2 regions of the Brotomerdimonas butyrica genome follow, and region 2 is predicted to be linked to the other one. Evidence: riboswitches for the same ligand, from Rfam matches in the RefSeq annotation. Region 2 holds a riboswitch; the other holds the start of a gene.

Region 1 (11,032 bases), on a different contig from region 2:
AGTAATCATATGTTCCCAGGTAGTTGTCTATGCCCTCGGACGTCAGCTCGATTATCCTCGTCGGTATCCTGTTAAGGAAATATCTGTCGTGGGATACTATGATACATGTTCCCGGAAAGTCCAGGAGTGCTTCTTCAAACACTTCTTTGGACTCGATGTCGAGATGGTTGGTCGGCTCGTCAAGCATCAGCACATTCGCCCCCGAAAGCATGAGTTTGAGAAGCGAAAGTCTCGCCTTTTCTCCGCCGCTCAGCGATCCAACCGTCAGGAACACTTCGTCGCCCCTGAACAGGAATCTTCCCAGTATATTTCTTATCTCCGTATCCGTGTAAAGGCCGTACGAGTCTCTGACTTCACCCATCACGGTGTTTGCCGCGTTCAGCAGCTGCTGTCCCTGGTCGTAGTAGCCGAACTGCACGTTATGGCCGATCTTTATGCGTCCCGTATTCGCGGAAAGCTCACCCATCAGGATCTTGAGCAGTGTCGTCTTGCCGATGCCGTTCGCACCGACTATGCACACACGCTCACCGCGCTTTATATCGAGGTCGACTCCGTGGAACAACTCAGTTCTCCTCGAACCGTATCCGAAGCTCTTCGAAAGTCCCTCGGCATACAGCACATCTCTTCCGCTCTGGAAGTCCGCCTTGAACGACAGCTTCATCTTCCCTGTCGTTCCTTCAGGTCTGTCTATCACATCCATAGCTGCGAGCCGCTTTTCTCTGGAAGCTGCACGTTTCGCAAGCTTCTCTGTGCCGCGCTGCTTGAACCTGCGGATCATATCCTCCTGACGGCTGATCTCCTTCTGCTGCTTCTCATATTTTCTAAGCTCAGCCTCGCGCCTGTTCTTGCGCTCAGTGGCATAAAACGTATAGTTTCCTTCATATATATTGAGCTTGTGATTTTCGACCTCGAATATCCTCGTGACTGTCTCATCCAGAAAATATCTGTCATGGGAGACGAGCACGATCGTGCCCTTGTAGCTCTTGAGGTACTGCTCGAGCCATTTCAGCGTGCCTATATCCAGGTGGTTGGTCGGCTCGTCGAGGAACAGTATGTCCGGCTTTCTCAGAAGCAGACACGCCAGCGACAGTCTCGTCTTCTCTCCGCCGCTCAGCGACGATATCTTCTTGTCGTAGCTGTCCTCACCGAACGCCATACTTGAAAGTATGCCCGTGATCTCGCTTTTATATGTATACCCGCCGGAATCTCTGAATTTTTCCTGCATCATGTCGTAGCGCTCGAGCAGTCTGTGGCTTTCCTCTTCTCCCTCAGGACCTGCCGACGCGAGCTCTTCTATGCGGGCCAGCAGTTTTTCCATATCCTTTTCCATCTGCGGAAAGGCTGAAAATATGCTCTCAACTTCTTCTATAACTGTCTTTTCGGAATCGAATGCCCCGTCCTGCTTCAGATATCCTATGTTGATATCCGACGAAATGAAAAAGTCTCCTTCCTCGCACGGCAGCTCGCCTGTGAGTATCTTCAGAAGTGTGGTCTTTCCCGCTCCGTTCACGCCGATTATGCCTACGCGCTCTCCCTTGTTTATATGGAAAGAGACCCGGTCCAGGATCACATCCGTTCCGTATGCTTTTGTAAGATCTTTTGCTGATACTACTATCATATATGAACCTGCAGCACTTTTACCGCTGCACCTTTTCCTTTCCTTAAAACAGAGCCTGACCCGCCATTGGTCGTCCGGCGGGCGGCTCTGATGATATTTTTATTAAAAGCCTGTCTACAGCTCCAGATTCGGTATCGCATCCAGAGTCAGTTCGTCGCGTTCACCGGCTATATACTTGTAATACGCCGCGCAGCCTATCATCGCGGCATTGTCCGTACACAGTACCGGTGACGGATAATAAAGCTTTATGCCGTTCTTTTCACATTCCTCGCTCATCATCTCTCTGAGCCTGCTGTTAGAGGCCACTCCCCCTGCGAGGACGATCTTGTCCTTGTCCATGTCTTTTGCAGCTTTTACCGTCTTCGCCACGATAACGTCGAGGACAGCCGCCTGAAAGCTCGCGGCCACATCTGCCTGATTTATCTCACGGCCGGCCTGCTTCTCGGAATTTATGTAGTTCAGAACGCCTGTCTTGATGCCGCTGAAACTGAAATCAAGGCTGCCCTTTTCCAGGAACACACGCTTGAATTCCACCGCGTGCGGATCGCCCTGTTTCGCCAGTCTGTCTATCAGAGGGCCTCCGGGATATCCCAGACCCAGCACCCTGGCCACCTTGTCGTACGCTTCGCCTGCAGCATCGTCTCTCGTTCCGCCGAGGACCCTGCACCGGTTGTATCCTGTCACCTCCACGATATTCGTATGTCCGCCTGATATTATCAGTGACATGAACGGAGGCTCAAGATCCTTGTGCTCTATATAGTTCGCACTTATATGGCCCTGTATGTGATGAACGCCTATCAGCGGCTTGTCTGCCGCCAGCGCATATGCCTTTGCCGTCGCCAGGCCTATCAGAAGCGCTCCCACGAGACCGGGGCCGTATGTCACGCCTATCATATCCACATCGTCGATAGTCACGCCTGCTTCCTCCAGCGCCTGATCGACAACCGTATTCACATTTTCGAGATGGTGCCTGGATGCGATCTCCGGTACGACACCGCCATACTGCTTATGTATCTCTATCTGCGACGAAATGATATTTGAAAGGACTTCACGTCCCTCCAGCATCACAGCTGCCGCTGTTTCGTCACAGCTAGATTCTATTGCAAGAGTTAGTAATTTTCCGTTCTTCATAAATTGTTTCGTCCTTCTTCCAGTTTTTTCTCGCACTGGTTCTCTCCGTTCAGATGCCTGCAGTTTTCACATGACATGTAGCTGCTCATACTGAACACATCGAAATCGTGTCGCCTCGAGAACTTTCTGCACGGATAAAAAACCTCATTCATATTTTCGCCTGAAAACTCGTCCATGGCACGCCTCCCCGAATAATCATCTTATACTCATTATCCGCAGAAACGATGATTTTTATTCCTCGTGTCTCCACATGATGAGCGCATCCTCACCATTGTTCTGATAATATTTTTTTCGCACGCCCTCTGTGCGGAAACCGAATTTTTCGTAAAGATTTATCGCGGGAACATTTGATTTTCTGACTTCAAGCGTATGATGCGCGATCCCTTCTCCCGAAGTGAAATCTATCATCACACCGATTATGCCTTCGCCTATCTTCCTGTTCCTGAAGCCCGGTTTCACCGCGACATTCGTTATATGACCCTCGTCGCCGATGATCCAGAGCCCTGCATATCCCACGACTTCGCCGTCAAGCTCTGCCACGATATAAAAGGCTCTGGGATTGCTTTCGAGCTCATAGGTCAGTGCATCCATGCTCCACGGGTCGGGAAAACACAGATTTTCGATCTCGTAGATGCTGCCCGCATCCCCCGGCACCGCCTGTCTTATGATAACTTCCGCCATAAAATATCAGCCTTTCCTCTGCTTTTCTCTAAGCTTTCTTTCCGCTTCAGCGATACGCATATAGTCCGGTTCCACCTGATTGTACGCTAGTCCGCCTTTTTCGGCGTAGATCTTCGCCCCCAGTCTTGCAACTGTGACCGCATCCTGATATTTTATGTCCGCAGAGGCTGTCTCTGTTCCTTCCGGTCGAAGCTCCGCTATCTTTTCTGCGTATGTATCCGTCGCATCGCCCATCAGCAATATGCTGTCGTACGACTGCGCTTTCTGCAGAAACTCGTCGAGCATGTACGGCCCGGCTTTTATCTTTTCAACGGGCCAGCCGTCCTCGAGGAAGTACCCTCCGGCATACACCTGGCTCCTTCTCGCATCGAGCATAGGACACACGAGCACGTTTTCTCCGGCCTCTCCGGCTTCAGATACCGCGTTCATCGCCAGCGCCTCAAGGCTCGAGACTGTGACGCACGGAGTTCCCAGCACCTGTGACAGCGCTCTCGCGGAAGATACGCCTATCCTTATCCCCGTGAACGATCCCGGTCCGCATGAAACCGCTATCACATCTATATCCTTCAGCGCCACTCCGCTCTCACGGACTATGCTCCCGATCTGAGGCATCAGGTTCTGCAGATGCGAAAACCGGTCCGTGCCCTTTACATATCCGAGCACTGCATCATCATCTATGAGCGCCGCTGATGCGAATGCGCCTGTCGTTTCTATTCCTAAAACATACATCTGTATATACGCTCTCCTTCTTTTTCTCCGTACTCGATCTCTATCCGTACGGCATCGTCAGGTATGATCTCCTCTATCAGATCGGCCCATTCTATCACGCACACGCCGTCTCCGAAAAAGTACTCCTCGTACCCGATCTCGTACATTTCGTCCACATCTCCGATCCTGTACACGTCAAAATGGTACAGAGGCAGTCTCCCGCTGTCATACTGCTTGACGATGTTGAACGTAGGACTCGTGATCACATCAGTCACACCGAGTCCGGCGGCGATCGCTTTTGTCAGCGTCGTCTTGCCTGTCCCGAGATCTCCGGTCAGCGCCACTATGCTTCCGGCTGTCAGCTTTTCGCAAAGCTTCTCACCGAATTTTTTCGTTTCTTCTTCGTTTTTTATTACGATTTTTTTCTCTTCCATAACTTATGTAGTATACCACACAAGCCGCATAATATAAAGGTTCACGCGAATTTTCCGCAAACAAAAACGCGCATGCGCACAGATCGTTCGCTGTGCCATGCACGTTTTCACGTTATCAGTATGTAAAGCTCTGCGCACGGTGGAGCTGCCGCATGCAGACGCACATATCACATCTCGTTTTCATGCCGCTGTGCGCTATGCTGTCCTGTGCAGGAAGCCTGAGATCCTCTTGTAGAGCAGGAATGTGACTACCGAGTTGATCCCTGCTTTTATCGCATTGAAGCCTGCGATGAACGGCATCAGATCCCATACGATGTTTCTTGGAACTCCCATGAAAAGCGGTGTGATTATCATGTTCGCACCTATCATCACGAGCGTCATAGCCGCAACTCCGCACAGCAGTGCGATAACTGCACCTTTTCTGGTCTTGTTGTACTTGTATATGAGTCCTGCAACGAGGACCAGCACGCTTGTGGATATCACATGCATGATTATGCCGTAAAGTCCGCTCGCCGCACTCACTGTCACGCCCTGTATCACAGAGGTCACGACTGTCAGGAGTATTCCCGCCAGCGGTCCGAACGCAAACGTTCCGATCAGTATGGAAATGTCTGCAGGATCATATTCCAGAAACGGCACAGCCGGGAAGATAGGAAAGTGTATGAAATATACGAGCACTATCGATATAGCGACCAGCATACCCATCTTTGCCAGTCTCACTGTCTTTTCTCTGCTTGTCAGTTTGTGCTCGCCCAAAGTGTTGTTTTCGATATTTTTCTGAGTCATCAGAAATCCTCCTTTAAAATTAGTGTTGATTTGACTTGATCTGCCAGGTTTTCTTCTCAGACTGTAATTTCATCTGCAAACAAAAATCCCGGAATATCATTCATTCCAGGACTAAAAATACTCATTAAAATATAAACAAAAAGTATCTTCGTTTCTTCCATCCGGACTTTAACCGTCGGTACAGGATTCACACCTGTTCGGCCTATCGCTAGGTTCGCGGACTCATGATCTCACGCTCCCGAAAATCCATAGATTCGGAAACATCGCTGTGATCAAACACCGCCGGTGAGGAATTTCGCCTCGCCCTGAAACAGATTTTTAAATGTTATTTACAGCTATCATTATAGATTCATTCCCCCGTGCCTGTCAACCTCAAATTGATTTTTGCGGCTGTATAACGGTACGCTCCTGCTTCTGCCGCCTTTTGCATGCAGCTTCGAACGACAAGAGTTCAGGCGCCAGTACTCATTGACTCATGTGAAAACCAAAATCCGTTTGCCGACTAGCTTTTATTGGTAAAAACGGCAGCTATCCGGCTGTTTTTTCGATGGCGAATACCAAGAATAAAAAAATCGATGCTTGTTCTTGGTATTTTTCACGCGAAAATGCCGAGATTTTCATGAAAAAGTTACCAAAAAATCACAGGTGAACCCAGCATCTTGGTAAACAAGCTCTTTGAATAATGCAATATTGCCATGATTTTGCCAAATACTATGATGGCATGCTCTGATTTTGGTAATCGCCGGAATTCTATGCTATAAAAAACTTTAAGATTTTTTCACTCTAACGTCATTGAAATTTTATATCTTTAGGAATAATATATTATCAGAAGGCTGCATGCGATCCTCCGATATTCTCTCAGGATCGCAGATCAGTCTGACTCATAAAAAGAACCGAGGCGATCTATAATGAAATTTGATTTACATTGTCACACAAAAGAAGGTTCTCTTGATTCGAGAGTTCCCGTAAGTGAATTCGTTTACAAATTCATGGCGCTTGGATACGACGGTTTCATGATCTCCGATCACAACAGCTATAAAGGCTGCAAAGCCTGGGATTCCATTAGGAAAGATCCCCGCTACCGGGACTTCTGCGTTATCCGGGGGATCGAATACGATACAAAGGATGCAGGTCACATACTCGTCATCATGCCCGATGACGTATACCTGCCGATTTTCAAGATACGCGGCATGCGCTGCAGCAAGCTGATCAAGATCGTTCATATTTTCGGCGGCATCCTTGGTCCTGCACACCCGTTTGGCGTTGCAAGCTCGAGCGCGATGGGATTCAAGAACATGGATATGCGGCTGATAAAGAAGTTCGACTTCATCGAAACTTTCAACACATGTGAATCCAGGACCTCCAACCGCAGAGCCGAGATCCTCGCCGAAGAATACGGACTGCCGACGTTCGCAGGTTCGGACGCCCATGTCACAGAATATATCGGGATGGCGTGCACTGAGATCGACGCGGATATACGCTGCAACAACGATCTGATCACCGCTGTGAAAAACGGCACACCGATCAAGGCTTACGGCACAGAGCGCGGCGAAACGAAAAAAGGCAAGAGAAAGGAACACTGGATCGGCATCCTGGGTTTCAGGATATACAACAGAGGCATAGGAAAGATCATCTACCCTTACAGGAGGCTCAGGCACCACAAAGCGCTGCTGCCCGTCGCCAGGCCGTTCGCGATCAAGCGTCGCCGTTTCCGCAAGGAAGAGCGCATCAGAAAACGAGAACTCAAAAAAACAGAGAGAGCGGAGTCACGTCTGCGCCGTCGCCGTTCAGACGAACAGTAAAGACATCCGCATCATCAGAACAGTCTCGACAAGACGAAAACAGAACAAAAAATAAAAACGTCCGGATAAGACCGCACCTGCCTGCGATTTTACTCCGGACATTTTATCTTTCTGAAACAAGTATTCTCTCAGTCTCGCTTTCGACATCGACTGTCGGCGTGAATTCCTGGACATCATGCTCATATTCAGCATCTATATATTCTGACGTCATGATGAAATCTGCCGTAGCTCTGTTAGTTGCGACCGGTATGTCATAAACGACCGCGATCCTCAGCAGTGCTCTCACGTCAGGATCATGCGGCAGCGCCTCAAGCGGATCCCAGAAAAATATCAGCATGTCGATCTCACCCTCTGCCACTCTCGCACCGATCTGCTGGTCACCTCCGAGCGGACCGCTCTTGTACGCCTTTATATCCAGACCTGTAGCATTCGCGATAAGCGTCGCTGTCGTTCCTGTACCGCACAATGTATGCTCCCTGAGCTTTTCCATGTTCTGTATGCACCATGTCACAAGACTCTCCTTCTGATGATCATGCGCCACAAGTGCGATGTTCTTTTTCTTTTTCATAGTTTCTTTCGTCATACACATTCCTCCTTTTCCTGTTACTTATCTTCTTATACTTTATACTTTTATTATACTCAGTTGCCCGTAAAACACCATGATTTTGCTGATTATCTTACACAGATTTAACATTCATGAGGCCTGCAAAAGCATCGCAATACGTATCGCCGCTCGAATACAGGCGCAGCGCGCAGCTCGACGACGTGATCACTTCAAAAGATGGGATGATTTCAGAAAAACAAAAGCCGCTGCACTCACCATCGCGGACCGATGAATGATATGCAGCAGCTGATTTTCTTCTCCTGATATCCTGCAGATCTGCCGTTCTGCAGTTTTCTGTTTTAATATTTCAACGCTGTCGTGTGCTTGTCGCACGCCACTTTACACTGCTTTATGCCATTTCACTATTTCACGCTGTTCTCAACAGCTTCAGGCATCTCTGAAACCTTGATGACACCTCTGTGTCTGATCTCTTTCTTGTCGAGATCCTTGAGTCCTGCCGGCACTCTGACACCCGTCTTTTCTGCCAGAGCTCTGACATATTCGAATCCGTTTTCTTCGTCGCCGAGTCCGATGGAATGTGCCACACTGTCCGCGAACTTGTACGCGCTGGCTGTCGAAGCTATGAGTGCAGGCGTCCTGTCGCCCGTTTCCTTTACATAATCCTCATAAACCTTGTATGCTACAGCCGTGTGAGTATCCATCAGATATCCGTTTTCTCTATACATCCTGCCTACAGCCTCGTTCGTCTCCTCGACATTCGCACATCCGCCGTAGAAGTCCTTCATGCCGTTTCTGATAGTCTCGCTGACTTCGTACTTTTTCTTCGTATCGAGAGCTTCCATCAGTGATCTGATCTCAGCGCCGTCATTTCCTGCCAGGTGATAGAGCAGTCTTTCGAGATTGCTGGAGATCAGTATATCCATCGACGGCGAATTCGTCAGATAGAATTCTCTGTTGATATCGTAAACGCCTGTATTGAAAAAGTCGGTCAGCACATTGTTTTCATTCGATGCGCAGATGAACCTGTTCACAGGGATGCCCATTTTGCCTGCATAGTATGCAGCCAGGATATTTCCGAAGTTTCCTGTAGGGACCACGATGTTGATCTTGTCGCCGTCGCTGATCACCCCGCGCTCCACGAGCTTTGCATATCCGTAAACATAGTATGCCACCTGAGGTATCAGACGGCCGATGTTGATGGAGTTTGCCGATGAAAGCTTGCAGCCGTGCTCTGCCAGCTTCTTTGCAAAGTCCGCATCGTTGAATATTTTCTTGACGCCTGTCTGTGCATCGTCAAAGTTTCCTTCTATCGCAAATACGTGAGTGTTTGCTCCTTCCTGAGTGATCATCTGTCTTTCCTGCACTTCGCTCACGCCCTGATTAGGGAAGAATACGATGATCTCAGTTCCAGGAACATCTGCAAATCCCTCGAGTGCAGCCTTTCCTGTATCTCCTGACGTCGCTGTCAGTATGCAGATCTTCTTGTCTTCGTTTTCCTTTTTCATCGCAGTCGTGAGAAGGTACGGCAGTATGGAAAGCGCCATATCCTTGAATGCTGCAGTCTTTCCGTGATAGAGTTCCAGGAAGTACGCACCGCCCGCCTCCTTTACGGGAACGATCTCCTTTTCCTCGAACTTCGTATCGTATGCACCGTCCACGCAGTGCTGCATTTCTTCATCGGTATAATCCGTGAAGAACGCCTTGATTATGTCGCGCGCCACTTCCTTGTACGGCATGCCGACAAACTCTGATATTTTTTTAGGAAGCGCCGGCACACTGTCCGGCACGTAAAGTCCCTTGTCCTCTGCTATGCCCTGTATTACAGCCTGTGCTGCCGTCTTCGTGTTGCTGCTTCCTCTTGTGCTCTGGTATTTTATCATCTATCTGATACTCCCTTCGATCGTTTCTACTATATCATCTACATCCGCCAGTGCCCCTTTGCCGAGGACTCCGCATGCGAGCATTGATTCCTTCGGCTCTATGAAATGATATCCAAGCCCTTTGAGCTTGTCGATATTTCCCTGCACTATCGGATTTTCATACATATTCGTGTTCATCGCAGGTGCGATGTATACCGGTGTGTGATTTGCCGCGGCCATCACTACTGTCGACAGAAAATCGTCAGCTATGCCGTTCGCGATCTTGCCTATGATGTTCGCGGTAGCCGGCGCTATCAGCAGCACGTCTGCCTTTTCCGCCAGCGATATGTGCTTCACTTCCTTCGGCGTGATCTCCTCGAACATGTCCATATACACCTTGTTTTTGCTCAGTGTCTGCAATGTGATCGGCGTGATTATCCTGCTGCCGCTTTCAGTGAGGATAACATCCACGTTATGCCCCAGCTTTTTGAATCGGCTCGTTATGTCTGCCGCCTTGTACGCGGCTATGCTGCCTGTCACTCCCAGAACTATATTCATCAAAAATCCCTCCCTTTCAGCACGACTCCATTACGCGCATGGCGATCATGCGGGCGATCTCTTCATTATTCTCCATTATATCATAAGTGCCGTCTTTATGGATAAGATATCCTCTGTGAAAATCCGGCCCGATCTCCTGAAGATCGTTCGCAAGTACAAAATCGCAGTCGTTCTTCTGCATCAGGCGCTTTCCGACGCTTATCAGCTCTTCATGCGGCACTCCGCTGAGCAGCTTGAAACCGACCAGCGCAGTTTCCGGACTTTTCTTCTTTATCATGTTTATCACCTTCGGAGATCTCTTCATGTGGATGACGAGATCGTCTATATCCGAACTGATCTTGTTGCCGGAAAGATCGGCTTTGTTTGCCGGATCCTCGGTGCCTCTTATCCTGTCCAGCGTCGTGACTTCATTGACAAGATAATCGCTGACTGCCATCGCATGTATAACTGCATCTATTTTCTCGTTTTCAAGCAGCTGAGTGAGCTTTTCCTGAAGATCCATCACGCCTTCTACAGCTATCGGCTCGACTTTCTCATGCTCTACGAACGCTGCCCGCAGACCGTGCAGATAATATATCTTCTCCAGCCTGTCTCCGTACATTTCTGTAAATGCTTTCCCTATGGCATATCCCAGTCTTCCCGTCGATGAATTAGTGATAGTTCTGACATCATCTATACGTTCACTGGTACCGCCTGCTGTGATAATTATTTTCATTTTCTTCCTTCTGATCATGTTTTGAATCGTCGTTTCACACCTGCTCCCCGGCAGGCCTCATGGGTTGAATTATAGCCTTTTGCGCCCTCTGTGTCAAGGTCGCCGCAGACAGCAATACGGTACTGCTATTTCAGCTTCCTGAAAGGCTCCAGATCAGGCTCTTCTCCCACCTTTC
Region 2 (11,032 bases):
CATGAAAATATCACTGTCTACTGTATCTCACGCATAAGATTGACCATCTCGATCGCACCGGCTGCACAGTCTGATCCCTTGTTGCCGGCCTTTGTTCCCGCTCTTTCGATCGCCTGCTCGATATTTTCTGTGGTAAGCACGCCAAACATAACAGGGATCCCGCTGGCAAGCGATACCTGCGCGATACCTTTTGAGACTTCACTGCACACGTAATCGTAATGTGACGTGTTCCCTCTTATAACCGCACCGAGACATATCACTGCGTCATATTTGCCGCTTGATGCCATCTTCGATGCGATGAGCGGTATCTCAAAAGCACCCGGCACCCATGCGATCTCGATATCGTCTTCTGCCACATCATGTCTCTTCAGCGTATCAAGCGCTCCCGACAGCAGCTTCGATGTGATGAACTCATTGAACCTGGCTGCGATTATACCTACTCTGATCTTATCCGATACAAGTTTTCCTTCATATACTTTCATTTTATGTTCTCCTTTTGATTTGATTATCATATACACGATCTATTAAATGTCCTCCGGTTCCGAACCTGTGCCGCACACTGCTGCGCTGTATCTGAGCAGACCCGGACCCTCCGAACACTGTTTCCTAGTAATTCAGCAGATGCCCCATTCTCTTCTGCTTCGTCTTCAGGTATTTCAGGTCTATCTCGTTCGCATCCATCTGTATAGGCACGCGCTCAACGATCTCCATGCCGAAATCCGAAAGCTGGTACACCTTGTCCGGATTGTTCGTAAGAAGTCTGAGTTCCTTTGCTCCCAGATCCTTGAGTATCTGCGCTCCTATGAAATACTCACGCATGTCTCCCGGGAATCCCAGTGCCAGGTTCGCGTCAAGAGTATCCATGCCTCTGTCCTGCAGCTCGTATGCCTTGAGCTTGTTTATCAGTCCTATGCCGCGCCCTTCCTGTCTCATGTAAAGCACTATGCCGCGCCCTTCTTTTTCCACCTGCATCATCGCTGAAGCCAGCTGCTGTCCGCAGTCGCATCTCATCGAACCGAACGCATCACCTGTAAGGCATTCCGAATGCACTCTGCAGAGCAGATCTTTACCGTCGCCTATATCACCTTTCACAAGTGCCACATGGTGCTCTCCATTGAGTTTGTTGACATATCCGTAAGCCTTGAAATCACCGTATTTCGTAGGCATGTTCACTACCGCCTCACGCTGCACCAGTTTTTCATGCTTTTTCCTGTAGTCCTGCAGCATCTTGATAGTGATGAATTTCATATCGTACTTTTCGGCCAGCTCGAACAGCTCGCTCTTTCTCATCATCGTGCCGTCATCCTTCATGATCTCGCAGCAGAGCCCGCACTGCTTCAGTCCTGCAAGCCTCAGAAGATCGACCGTTGCCTCTGTGTGACCGTTCCTTTCGAGGACTCCGTTCCTCTTCGCCTTGAGCGGGAACATATGTCCCGGACGTCTGAAATCCTGCGGCTTTGCATCGTCATCTGTGCACGCTCTCGCTGTAAACCCTCGCTCTGCCGCCGATATACCTGTAGTCGTTTCAACATGGTCTATAGATACGGTGAACGCTGTCTCGTGGTTGTCAGTGTTTTCGCTGACCATCTGCGGGATCTGCAGCTTCCTGCAGAATTCCTCGCTCATCGGCATGCATATGAGCCCCTTTGCCACGCTTGCCATCAGGTTGACATTCTCCGTCGTCGCGAACTCAGCCGCGCAGATCATATCACCTTCATTTTCTCTGTCTTCATCATCCGTCACCAGGATCACTCTGCCGTTGCGAAGATCCTGAAGTGCTTCCTCGATAGTATTGAATGTATTCATATTTAAAACCCCCGTTTCTGTCTAAAATCCGTTTTCGATGAGGAACGACTCCGTGATGCCGCCGCTCTGTGCTTTTCCGGAAGTTCCCGGACTGACGGCACCGTGCCCCTTTGCACCGTAAACTCCGGCGCCGGGCTGCATCAGCCTTTCCACATACTTGCCTATGATATCGTTTTCAAGATTCACCGTATCGCCTTTTTTCTTTGATGAAAGCGTGGTGTTCGCCGCGGTATGCGGTATCACCGACACACTGAACGAGTCGCCGTCCAGTGCCGCCACCGTCAGGCTTATCCCGTCGATCGCGATCGAGCCTTTTTCCACGATGTACCTGAGGATCGAACCCGACGCTCTGATCCTGTACCACACGGCATTGTCATCTTTTCTGATGTCCGACACCGTTCCCGTACCGTCTATATGCCCGGAAACGATGTGTCCGCCGAACCTGCCGTCAGCCTTCATCGCTCTCTCGAGATTCACCGTACTCCCGGCTTTCAATGCTCCCAGCGATGACCGGTCAAGAGTCTCGTGCATCACATCGGCACTGAATTCGTTCCGCGAGAACTCCGTCACCGTAAGACACACACCATTCACTGCGATACTGTCTCCGAGCGCCACATCTGTCAGTACCCTGTCTGCCGCCACAGTCAGCACTGCAGAAGCTGCGCCGCGTCTTATCTGTTTCACTGTTCCTGTTTCTTCAACTATTCCCGTGAACACCTTTTCACCTCGCTCTCTATAAGTATGTCCTCTCCAATGAACGTCACCTTCGGTTTTTCTGTCAGAAATGCCTCTGCCGGCATCCCTACACCTGCACCGCCTACCGGAGACGGCGCATCTTTTCCTCCGAAGATTTTCGGAGCTATGTAAACCTGCAGTCTGTCGACTATGCCGGCTCCCAGTGCCGACCAGTTGAGTGTGCCTCCGCCCTCAAGCAGCACACTGCTTATTTTCTGTTCTCCCAGCTTTTTCATCAGCTGTTCAAGATCGATATGACCGTTTTTCACCGGTATGTAAAGTATCTCACATCCTTTTTCAGTCAGGGCGCTGCATTTATCTTCGATGTATTTACATTCACCGCATCTGCCGGCACTGTTTTCGCCGCCACCGGTCTGTGCCGTGGCTATCAGTGTCCGGTATTTTTTCGCAGTCTGCACGATCTGTGAATCCACCGGTATCCGCAGGTGTGTATCGCATATCACTCTCACCGGATCTCTGCCCCCCGGTATCCTGCATGTCAGCAGCGGATCGTCTTTGAGCACTGTCCCTATGCCTGCCATTATCGCCATGTACCTGTTCCTGTCTTCATGTACGCGTTTTCTCGCCGCTTCCGATGTTATCCATTTCGAAGCTCCTGTGCGCGTGGCGATCTTTCCATCCATCGTCATCGCGTATTTCATCACCACATACGGCATTCCCGTCTTTATGAATCGGAAAAACGCAGGATTTATCGCATCGCACTCTTCTCTCATAAAGCCTTCGACGACTTCTATGCCGTGTGCCTTCAGTATTTCGACGCCTTTTCCCGCCACCAGCGGATTCGGGTCGGCTGAACCGATCACCACACGCCTTATGCCCGCGTCTATCACAGCATCTGTGCAGGGTGGCTGCTTGCCTTGGTGACAGCACGGCTCCAGCGTCACGTACATCACTGCTCCCTCAGGTGAACTGCCGCAGTCTGCCAGCGCTTCACGCTCCGCATGCAGCTTCCCGTATTCTGTATGATATCCTCTGCCGATGATCTCGCCGTCTTTCACTATCACCGCACCGACCAGCGGGTTCGGATCGACCTTGCCGCAGCCTTTCAGTGCCAGCTCCAGTGCAAGCTCCATGTATTTTCTGTCTTTCATCTCATCTGTCATCAGTGTCTGTCCTCCATGTCGCTGTGTTTTTCTCAAATAAAAACACCCCGGATCGTTTCTCCAGGGTGAAGTCGTATTCTGTCAGGCTTTTTAAAAACCGTCTCGCAAAGCCGAGCTGCTGCACTGCATCGCACATATGCCGTGCATGCATACCGTATTGCGGTACTGCACACTCCTGCCTCTGCCGAAAAAAACTCTGAAACGATATGTTTCAGAGCCTGTGGTTTCAAAAATACTGCAACTGCTTATCGCAGCCACATATGACATATCTTCTTCCATCCAGACTATACTGTCGGTTTTGGAATCTCACCAAATCATGTGCTCTCGCACTCGCGGACTTTACCGCCGGTCGGGAATCTCACCCTGCCCTGAAGATTTTTTATTAAGTTCTTCTATAATGTTAGTACTCATACGCAAATTTGTCAATATATCTTTTAAAATTCCACAAGTTTTTCTGCGAGCAGTTTTATATCCTGTCCGAATCTGCCATCGAGAAATATGCGTTTTATCTCCCCGCCCTGCAGGAATGTGCTGCTCCTGCTGAGGTATACTTCCGTATCCAGCATCGCTGTATCTGCTCTGTCGCGAGGATCTTCCTCACGGTCGTAAGATACCATATTCTCTACTTTGATCATTTTCTCGATCACACTCTCCCCGCAGCTGAATATAAGATGCTGCAGATAACGTTCTTCTCTGCTCGTACTGCCCGCAGACCTGTTCACAAAGCAGATCTTCTCTGCCATCCCCAGGCACGCCAGATCCACTGCAGACAGACCCGATCCTATATCCATCACGATCACATCATACCTTCCGCTGTCTATCACCGATGCTGTGAAGATATCGAGTTCATCTTCCGAAAGCTCTCTGAGCGGATTTCTCCCGGCCGCCGGAGCAAAAGTCTCGACCCCGAAATCATCGTGGATCGTATAGCTCTCTACAGGCGGGCAGTTCTTCTCACTGCCGGAGCCCTGCGGCACACGCAGACCTGTATCCCTGGCTTTGAACAGATGATAAAGATACACACCGATACCTTTCACGCCCGGCGACACATTCATGAAATCGCCTGTAGACTCAGTCTCCTCGAATGACAGATACAGCACTCTCCTGCCCCTGAACCTGCACAGCTCCTGAGCCGCAGCCATAGCCGCGACCGTGCATCCCGAACCTCCGCAGCATGAGGAAAATGCCAGCATGCGTACCTGCTGCCGCTTTACATTAACGGTATGATTCCCTGTAAGATCACTGTATATATCAAAAAGTGCCGCTGCTATGCTCTGAGCCTGACTGTACTTGTATAAACAGAACCGCTTTTCCACGTGATCGCTGACAGCCATCGACGGCTTCTCTGTCAGCAGTATTATCCTGCCGCCGTATGATACTTCCGCTTCCGGGCCGTCCCAGAGTATCATGTCTGCCGAGCTGAGAAAGACCGCACTTTCTCCACTGTTTTCATACTCACGCCGCCTCAAAAAGAACTCTTCCTTGCGGAATATCCTTATCATCATGCCGCTGCACAGCTGCAGCAGTGCCTGTCCCAGCGCTCTGCCGTATTCTCTGTCATCCGTTACTATCACCAGTGAAAGATTCTCCATCATGCTCCTTTCGATAATTGCTGCCACATTTGTTAATGGAATTTTTTACCTATCTGTATTTTATATCATGTGGAAAATCTTGTCAATGCATGCATCTGTACTTTTGCTGTTTTTTTGATATGCTCCACAGCTGCACCTTCCCTCGCATCGAACATCGCAACAGGTCCCGCTTACTCCTGCATCTCGCCTATCATGCGTCTCAGCTGTCGTATGGCCTGCGATACTCCGCCTACTTCATCGATTATCCCTGTCTCTACGGCTTCACTTCCAAAAAGTACCGTGCCGACATCGTTCGACATATTATCGTTGCTGTTCATCAGTGATACGATCTTGTCACGCTCCGCATCCGAGTGTTCTTCTATAAAATCGATCACCCGCTCCTGCGTCTTGCGCATATAATCGAAGGTAGTCTCCGATGTTATCACGATCCCCGCTGTCCTGATGGGGTGCAGTGTCATCGTCGCGGATTTTGCTATAAACGAATGATCCGCCGCTGTCGCAAGCGGTATGCCTATACTGTGTCCTCCACCCAGCACGAGCGACACTGTCGGCTTTGACAGTGTCGAGATCATTTCCGCGAGTGCCAGTCCTGCCTCGACGTCACCTCCGACCGTGTTCAGTATCACCAGAAGACCCTTGAGCTTCGGGTTCTCCTCCACTGCGATAAGCTGAGGTATCAGATGTTCGTACTTCGTAGCCTTGTTGTCTGCCGGGAGCACGGTGTGTCCCTCGATGCTGCCGATTATATTTATATACTGTATATCGCTGTCAAAATCAGTCCCGGTCGTCAGAAGTCCCAGATCGGTTATCAGGCTTTTCGTGATATCCTCCTGATCCGGAGTCTTTTTTTCGGTTTTCTCTTCTTTCACTTCATATTCTCCTGTTCTGTTTAATATCTTTAATATTATCTGTATTAAAGGAGTCAATTATGCGATTAAGTGAAATCGGAAACAAAGAGATAGTCGATGTCTCGACAGGAAGAAGCTATGGTCAGTTATGGGATGCCGAAATGATATTTGAAAAAAAGACGGGCAAAATAAAATCGGTGCTCGTCCCGTCTCTGGAAAGCACCGGTTTTTTCAGCAGAAGCCCTGATGACATATGCGAACTGCCTTGGAGCAGTATCGTGATCATCGGCGAAGACCTGATAATATTCCAGTCTATGCCGCCGTGCTGAATCCGGTGTGCGGGATTCGCTGCACCGGATTCAGCACACCGCTCATACTCCCACACTGACCGTGATCTCCGCATTATATGCATCATACCTTCTGCACTATCTGAAATTCACGTTCACGACAGCGATCTCACTGTCAGTCCCGACTCTCATGGCCGGCCCCCATACTCCGACTCCTGATGTCACGATCGAGTACATATCATCGACCTTCAGGAGTCCGTATGCGTTGTCCCAGAACAGGTTTATCGTCAGATTCCCCGGGAAAATCTGTCCGTCGTGAGTATGCCCGCAAAGGTCGAGATCGACACCGGCATCCGCCTTTTCCTGAAGCTCCGAAGGCTGATGGTCTACGCATATCACAGGCTTGCTGCGGTCTGCCTCCGACGTGAGCTCTGCGATCGAAGCTCGCGGACTGTCGCTGTTCGTCTTCGTGGCGTCGCACCTGCCTATGAGCGTTATGTCTCCCGCAACGACAGTGCTTTCATCCTGAAGGATCGTGATGCACGCCTTTTCTGCAAATTCGTCCACTTCAGGCTGCACCCGGACTTTTTTGCCTATAGATATCGTAAATCCGCCTATCAGATTTTCTTCTACATCATGGTTGCCATAGACCCCGTAGACTCCGTACTTCGATCTTATCCCGGACAGGGTCTTCGCTATCCCATCCGGATCCGTCATAGCGAAGTAGTCATTGTCGACGATATCGCCTGCAAACACTACGAGATCGGGATCCTGCGCATTTATCCTGTCCACCATCTGCTTCATCATGTCTTCGCCCACGGAATATCCGAGATGAGTGTCCGCAACAAGCACGACTTTCATCGACTCTCCCGCCTGTGTGGACTTGTCTATATCCACATCGTAATCAGTCACGCTTATCTTGTGATAGTGTATGACGCCGTAAACGCTGAATCCGATCACGAGCGACACGACTATCGCACCTCTGGTCACGATATATTTACGGTATCCGGCATAACCCCTGCGCATTTTCTTCAGAGCCCAGAGAACGAACGTCACAAGCTCCGCCACCGCCATGAAAATAAGCGAATACACGAATATTCCTATCCAGATATTATTTATATACTTGAACGCCGATATCCATTTCTGATCGTCAAACAACATCCACAGCCATACGCTGTTGAGAAAAAACAGATATATCACCGTAAAAACGCACACTACCCATTTTTCCCCGAAAAAACCGTGCACATGCCTGAGCAGTCTTACCACTCTGTGCCACAGAAAAAAGTTCACCGCAAGATACACTATCCCAAGCAGTATCAAAAACCACATTACCCTTCACACTCCCTGTTAAAAATCTCTGTCTTTATCTTCACGAGCGCTTTCTACCGCTCTCCTGAGACTTTCGGCAAACGGCGGCCTGCAGATGCCCTTTTCCGTGATTATCCCCGTTATCAGACTGCTGTCCGTGACATCGAATGCCGGATTGTAGCACTTGATCTCATCCAAAGCCACCGGTTCGCTGTAAAATTTTTCTTTTATCTCTTCCGGCGCACGCAGCTCTATAGGTATATCCGCTCCCGACTGGCAGTCCAGGTCGATGGTCGACGTCGGACCGAGCACGTAAAACGGTATCCCGTAGTGCTTTGCAAGTATCGCCACTCCCGATGTGCCTATCTTATTCGCCGTGTCACCGTTTGCGGCAACTCTGTCACAGCCGACAAAACATGCCTGCACCCATCCGTTTTTCATCACAGCTGACGCCATGTTATCACAGATAAGTGTCACATCTATGCCGGCTTTCTGAAGTTCGTATGAAGTCAGTCTTGCACCCTGCAGCAGAGGTCTCGTCTCATCCGCAAATACCCTGAACTCCATTCCCCGCTCCGCTCCGAGCAGCAGCGGTCCCAGCGCTGTCCCGTACCTCGATGTTGCGAGCGGTCCCGCATTGCAGTGAGTCAGTATCCCGTCGCCGTTCCTTATGACCGTGAGGCCATATTCGGAAATCGCCCTGCACATCTCGATATCCTCGCGGTGTATGCTGAGCGCCTCGTTTTTCACAGCCTCCGCGATATCTGCGGTCGTGCCGTTCTCTGCGCTTCCGGCTGCCGCCAGAGTCCTGTCCACCGCCCATGCAAGGTTGACGGCCGTAGGCCTTGAAGACTTTATATATTCGCCGTACTCTCTTAGTTTTTTTGTAAAAAGCTGCACATTTCCTTCTGCTGCACTTTCACGGTCTGCCTGCCGACCGGCTGCCTTCTTTGCAATAACCGCCATGCAGTATGCTGCAAATATGCCGATCGCCGGTGCACCTCTGACCTTCAGATGAAAAATCGCATCGTACATCTCTGCCGGTTTGTTTATCTCAATATACTCGGTATGCATCGGCAGCCTGCTCTGATCGAGTATGATCACCGAGCTGCCGTCATCACTCAGCCTGACATTATCTATATGTGTAACGTTCCTTATCTCACTCATAACCGTCTCTTCTCCATTGCTGTCAACAGCTCAAAACAGAAAAACAGGCCCTGCATGCAGCCTGACCTGTTCCCGGATAACTGTATCACGTTTGCATCATGCTGATGCCGACTCTTAATAGTTTTCTGCGTGTATCTCAAAATAGCTCTTCGGATGGTTGCATGTAGGACATACTTCTGGAGCTTTTGTTCCTACAACGATGTGTCCGCAGTTGCGGCATTCCCATACCTTGATCTCGCTCTTTTCGAATACAGCTGCTGTCTCCACGTTATTGAGAAGCGCTCTGTAGCGTTCTTCGTGATGCTTTTCGATCGCTCCGACGAGTCTGAATTTTGCTGCCAGCTGAGGGAAGCCTTCTTCCTCTGCAGTCTTTGCAAAGCCTTCATACATGTCTGTCCATTCGTAGTTTTCACCTTCTGCTGCGGCTTCAAGATTCTGCGCTGTGTTTCCTATGCCTTCAAGCTCCTTGAACCACATCTTTGCATGTTCTTTTTCATTGTCTGCAGTCTTTAAAAACAGTGCCGCGATCTGTTCATATCCTTCTTTCTTTGCAACTGACGAAAAGTATGTATACTTGTTTCTCGCCTGTGATTCCCCTGCAAATGCCTCCATCAAATTCTTTTCTGTCTGTGTGCCTGCGTACTTGTTCATCTCTTCCTCTTTTCTGTGCCGCTCCTTTTTAACTCATCACGATACGGATGCTGCGGCACCGATGACCGCATCGTGTGTTTCACTGATTTTCCGATGATCTCCCATCCACCGTCGTTCAATTCTGACCGTTCTTCCTGCACTCATCGCACAGATAATGGATATTCAGATCGTATGATATGACCTTCACGCCTGTTTCGCGCTCGAGCTCCTGTCCCAGATCGTCAAGGTGCACGTCTGATATCTTGCCGCACCGCTCGCATATCATATGGTCGTGGCGCGCGGTCCTGTCATACCTGTCCGGACTTCCCTTCAGCCTTATCCTGCGAACCAGCTTTTCACTGACAAGCGAGTTTAGGTTATTATAAACCGTCGCCAGAGCTATTCCGGGTGACTTTTCTCGTGCTTTCATGAAAATCTGTTCAGCTGTAGGATGCTCTGAAGATCCATGAACGATCTCCAGTATCAGCTTCCCGTTCTTTGTCATCAAATCGCCTTCTTTAGAATTATTCTTGTTTTAATTATAGAACCTGTAGAGGATTTGTCAAGGATAATTTTTAAGCACTACCACGATTTCATGTTGAACTTTATATGCAAAACGCTGCATATAGTGGAACTGTCTTTTTATTATCTTCAAATGCAAAATTTTTAGCAGAGAGTTTTATGGCATATTCCGGATCGTAGGTCTCCATGTAAACTTTTAAACTCTTTGCCCTGGTATTGTCTGCAGACTTTACCTCGATCGGTATAAGCTGTTCATTCCGCTGTATAACAAAATCTATCTCTGCTCCACGGGCAGATTCCCAGTAATAAGTATGATATCCGTTAATAGAAAGCTGTACATTAACATAATTTTCAGCCATACCACCCTTGAAGTCATTCAGTTCCTCTGCCATATACAAAATATCATTCGCCACCAGATCTTTTTTAGCGCAAAGCAGCCCCAAATCTGATACATAGATCTTAAAGGCATCAATATCGCGATAATTTTCCAGAGGTTTCTTTATCTGCTCTATACGGTAAACCTGCGATACTATCCCTGAAAGGCAGAGCCATTCGATAGCGTTTTCAAACTCAGAAGCTCTGCCCCCTTTCTTGATCAGCTTGTACTGGAATCGAGTATTCTTTTTTGAAAGCTGAACAGTTATATTATCATATGCAAGCCTCGTCTTCTTGATTTCATTCAAATTATTATATTTACTCATATCATTGAGATAACTTGCAAGTATCGTATCCTGAGTATTACGTATAAGAATATAGTCTCTTGTCTGTGCAAACTGCAGCACACATTCCGGCATACCGCCTACAACAAGGTACTGTCGATAAAGCTGCATCGCCGCATCATGCAAAGCTGACGGCATTGCTGTATTTGTTTCAAAACACTGTCTGACCTTCGTTGCCAGCTTTTCTTCTCCCATTGCGATCATAAATTCTTCCATATCCATAGGATACATAGTTTTCATATCTACTTTGCCGACAGGAAATGAAAATTTCGCCCGGTTGACTGCTACTCCCAG

What was found. Region 2 has a riboswitch for FMN ahead of ribD (bifunctional diaminohydroxyphosphoribosylaminopyrimidine deaminase/5-amino-6-(5-phosphoribosylamino)uracil reductase RibD). Riboswitches for the same ligand answer to the same signal wherever they lie in the genome.
Region 1: another riboswitch for FMN. It lies ahead of OCV59_RS10315 (ECF transporter S component); the one in region 2 lies ahead of ribD (bifunctional diaminohydroxyphosphoribosylaminopyrimidine deaminase/5-amino-6-(5-phosphoribosylamino)uracil reductase RibD).

What each region holds. Positions count from the first base shown of each region.
Region 1 is NZ_JAOQJP010000014.1:49,033-60,064, forward strand. Features, by position in the region: gene abc-f (ribosomal protection-like ABC-F family protein) at 1-1,618, opposite strand, end outside; gene tsaD (tRNA (adenosine(37)-N6)-threonylcarbamoyltransferase complex transferase subunit TsaD) at 1,733-2,749, opposite strand; gene OCV59_RS10295 (hypothetical protein) at 2,746-2,925, opposite strand; gene rimI (ribosomal protein S18-alanine N-acetyltransferase) at 2,981-3,430, opposite strand; gene tsaB (tRNA (adenosine(37)-N6)-threonylcarbamoyltransferase complex dimerization subunit type 1 TsaB) at 3,437-4,159, opposite strand; gene tsaE (tRNA (adenosine(37)-N6)-threonylcarbamoyltransferase complex ATPase subunit type 1 TsaE) at 4,147-4,572, opposite strand; gene OCV59_RS10315 (ECF transporter S component) at 4,768-5,358, opposite strand; FMN riboswitch at 5,504-5,675, opposite strand; gene OCV59_RS10320 (PHP domain-containing protein) at 6,267-7,160, shown strand; gene OCV59_RS10325 (methylglyoxal synthase) at 7,264-7,743, opposite strand; gene thrC (threonine synthase) at 8,127-9,602, opposite strand; gene OCV59_RS10335 (flavoprotein) at 9,606-10,145, opposite strand; gene OCV59_RS10340 (phosphopantothenoylcysteine decarboxylase domain-containing protein) at 10,159-10,857, opposite strand; gene OCV59_RS10345 (MFS transporter) at 10,983-11,032, opposite strand, start outside.
Region 2 is NZ_JAOQJP010000011.1:367-11,398, reverse strand. Features, by position in the region: gene ribH (6,7-dimethyl-8-ribityllumazine synthase) at 18-482, opposite strand; gene OCV59_RS08560 (bifunctional 3,4-dihydroxy-2-butanone-4-phosphate synthase/GTP cyclohydrolase II) at 607-1,806, opposite strand; gene ribE (riboflavin synthase) at 1,828-2,523, opposite strand; gene ribD (bifunctional diaminohydroxyphosphoribosylaminopyrimidine deaminase/5-amino-6-(5-phosphoribosylamino)uracil reductase RibD) at 2,508-3,653, opposite strand; FMN riboswitch at 3,929-4,045, opposite strand; gene OCV59_RS08545 (P-loop NTPase family protein) at 4,100-5,260, opposite strand; gene OCV59_RS08540 (ClpP family protease) at 5,428-6,126, opposite strand; gene OCV59_RS08535 (YlmC/YmxH family sporulation protein) at 6,186-6,434, shown strand; gene OCV59_RS08530 (metallophosphoesterase) at 6,531-7,721, opposite strand; gene mtnA (S-methyl-5-thioribose-1-phosphate isomerase) at 7,740-8,867, opposite strand; gene rbr (rubrerythrin) at 8,982-9,518, opposite strand; gene OCV59_RS08515 (Fur family transcriptional regulator) at 9,634-10,002, opposite strand; gene OCV59_RS08510 (ATP-binding protein) at 10,103-11,032, opposite strand, start outside.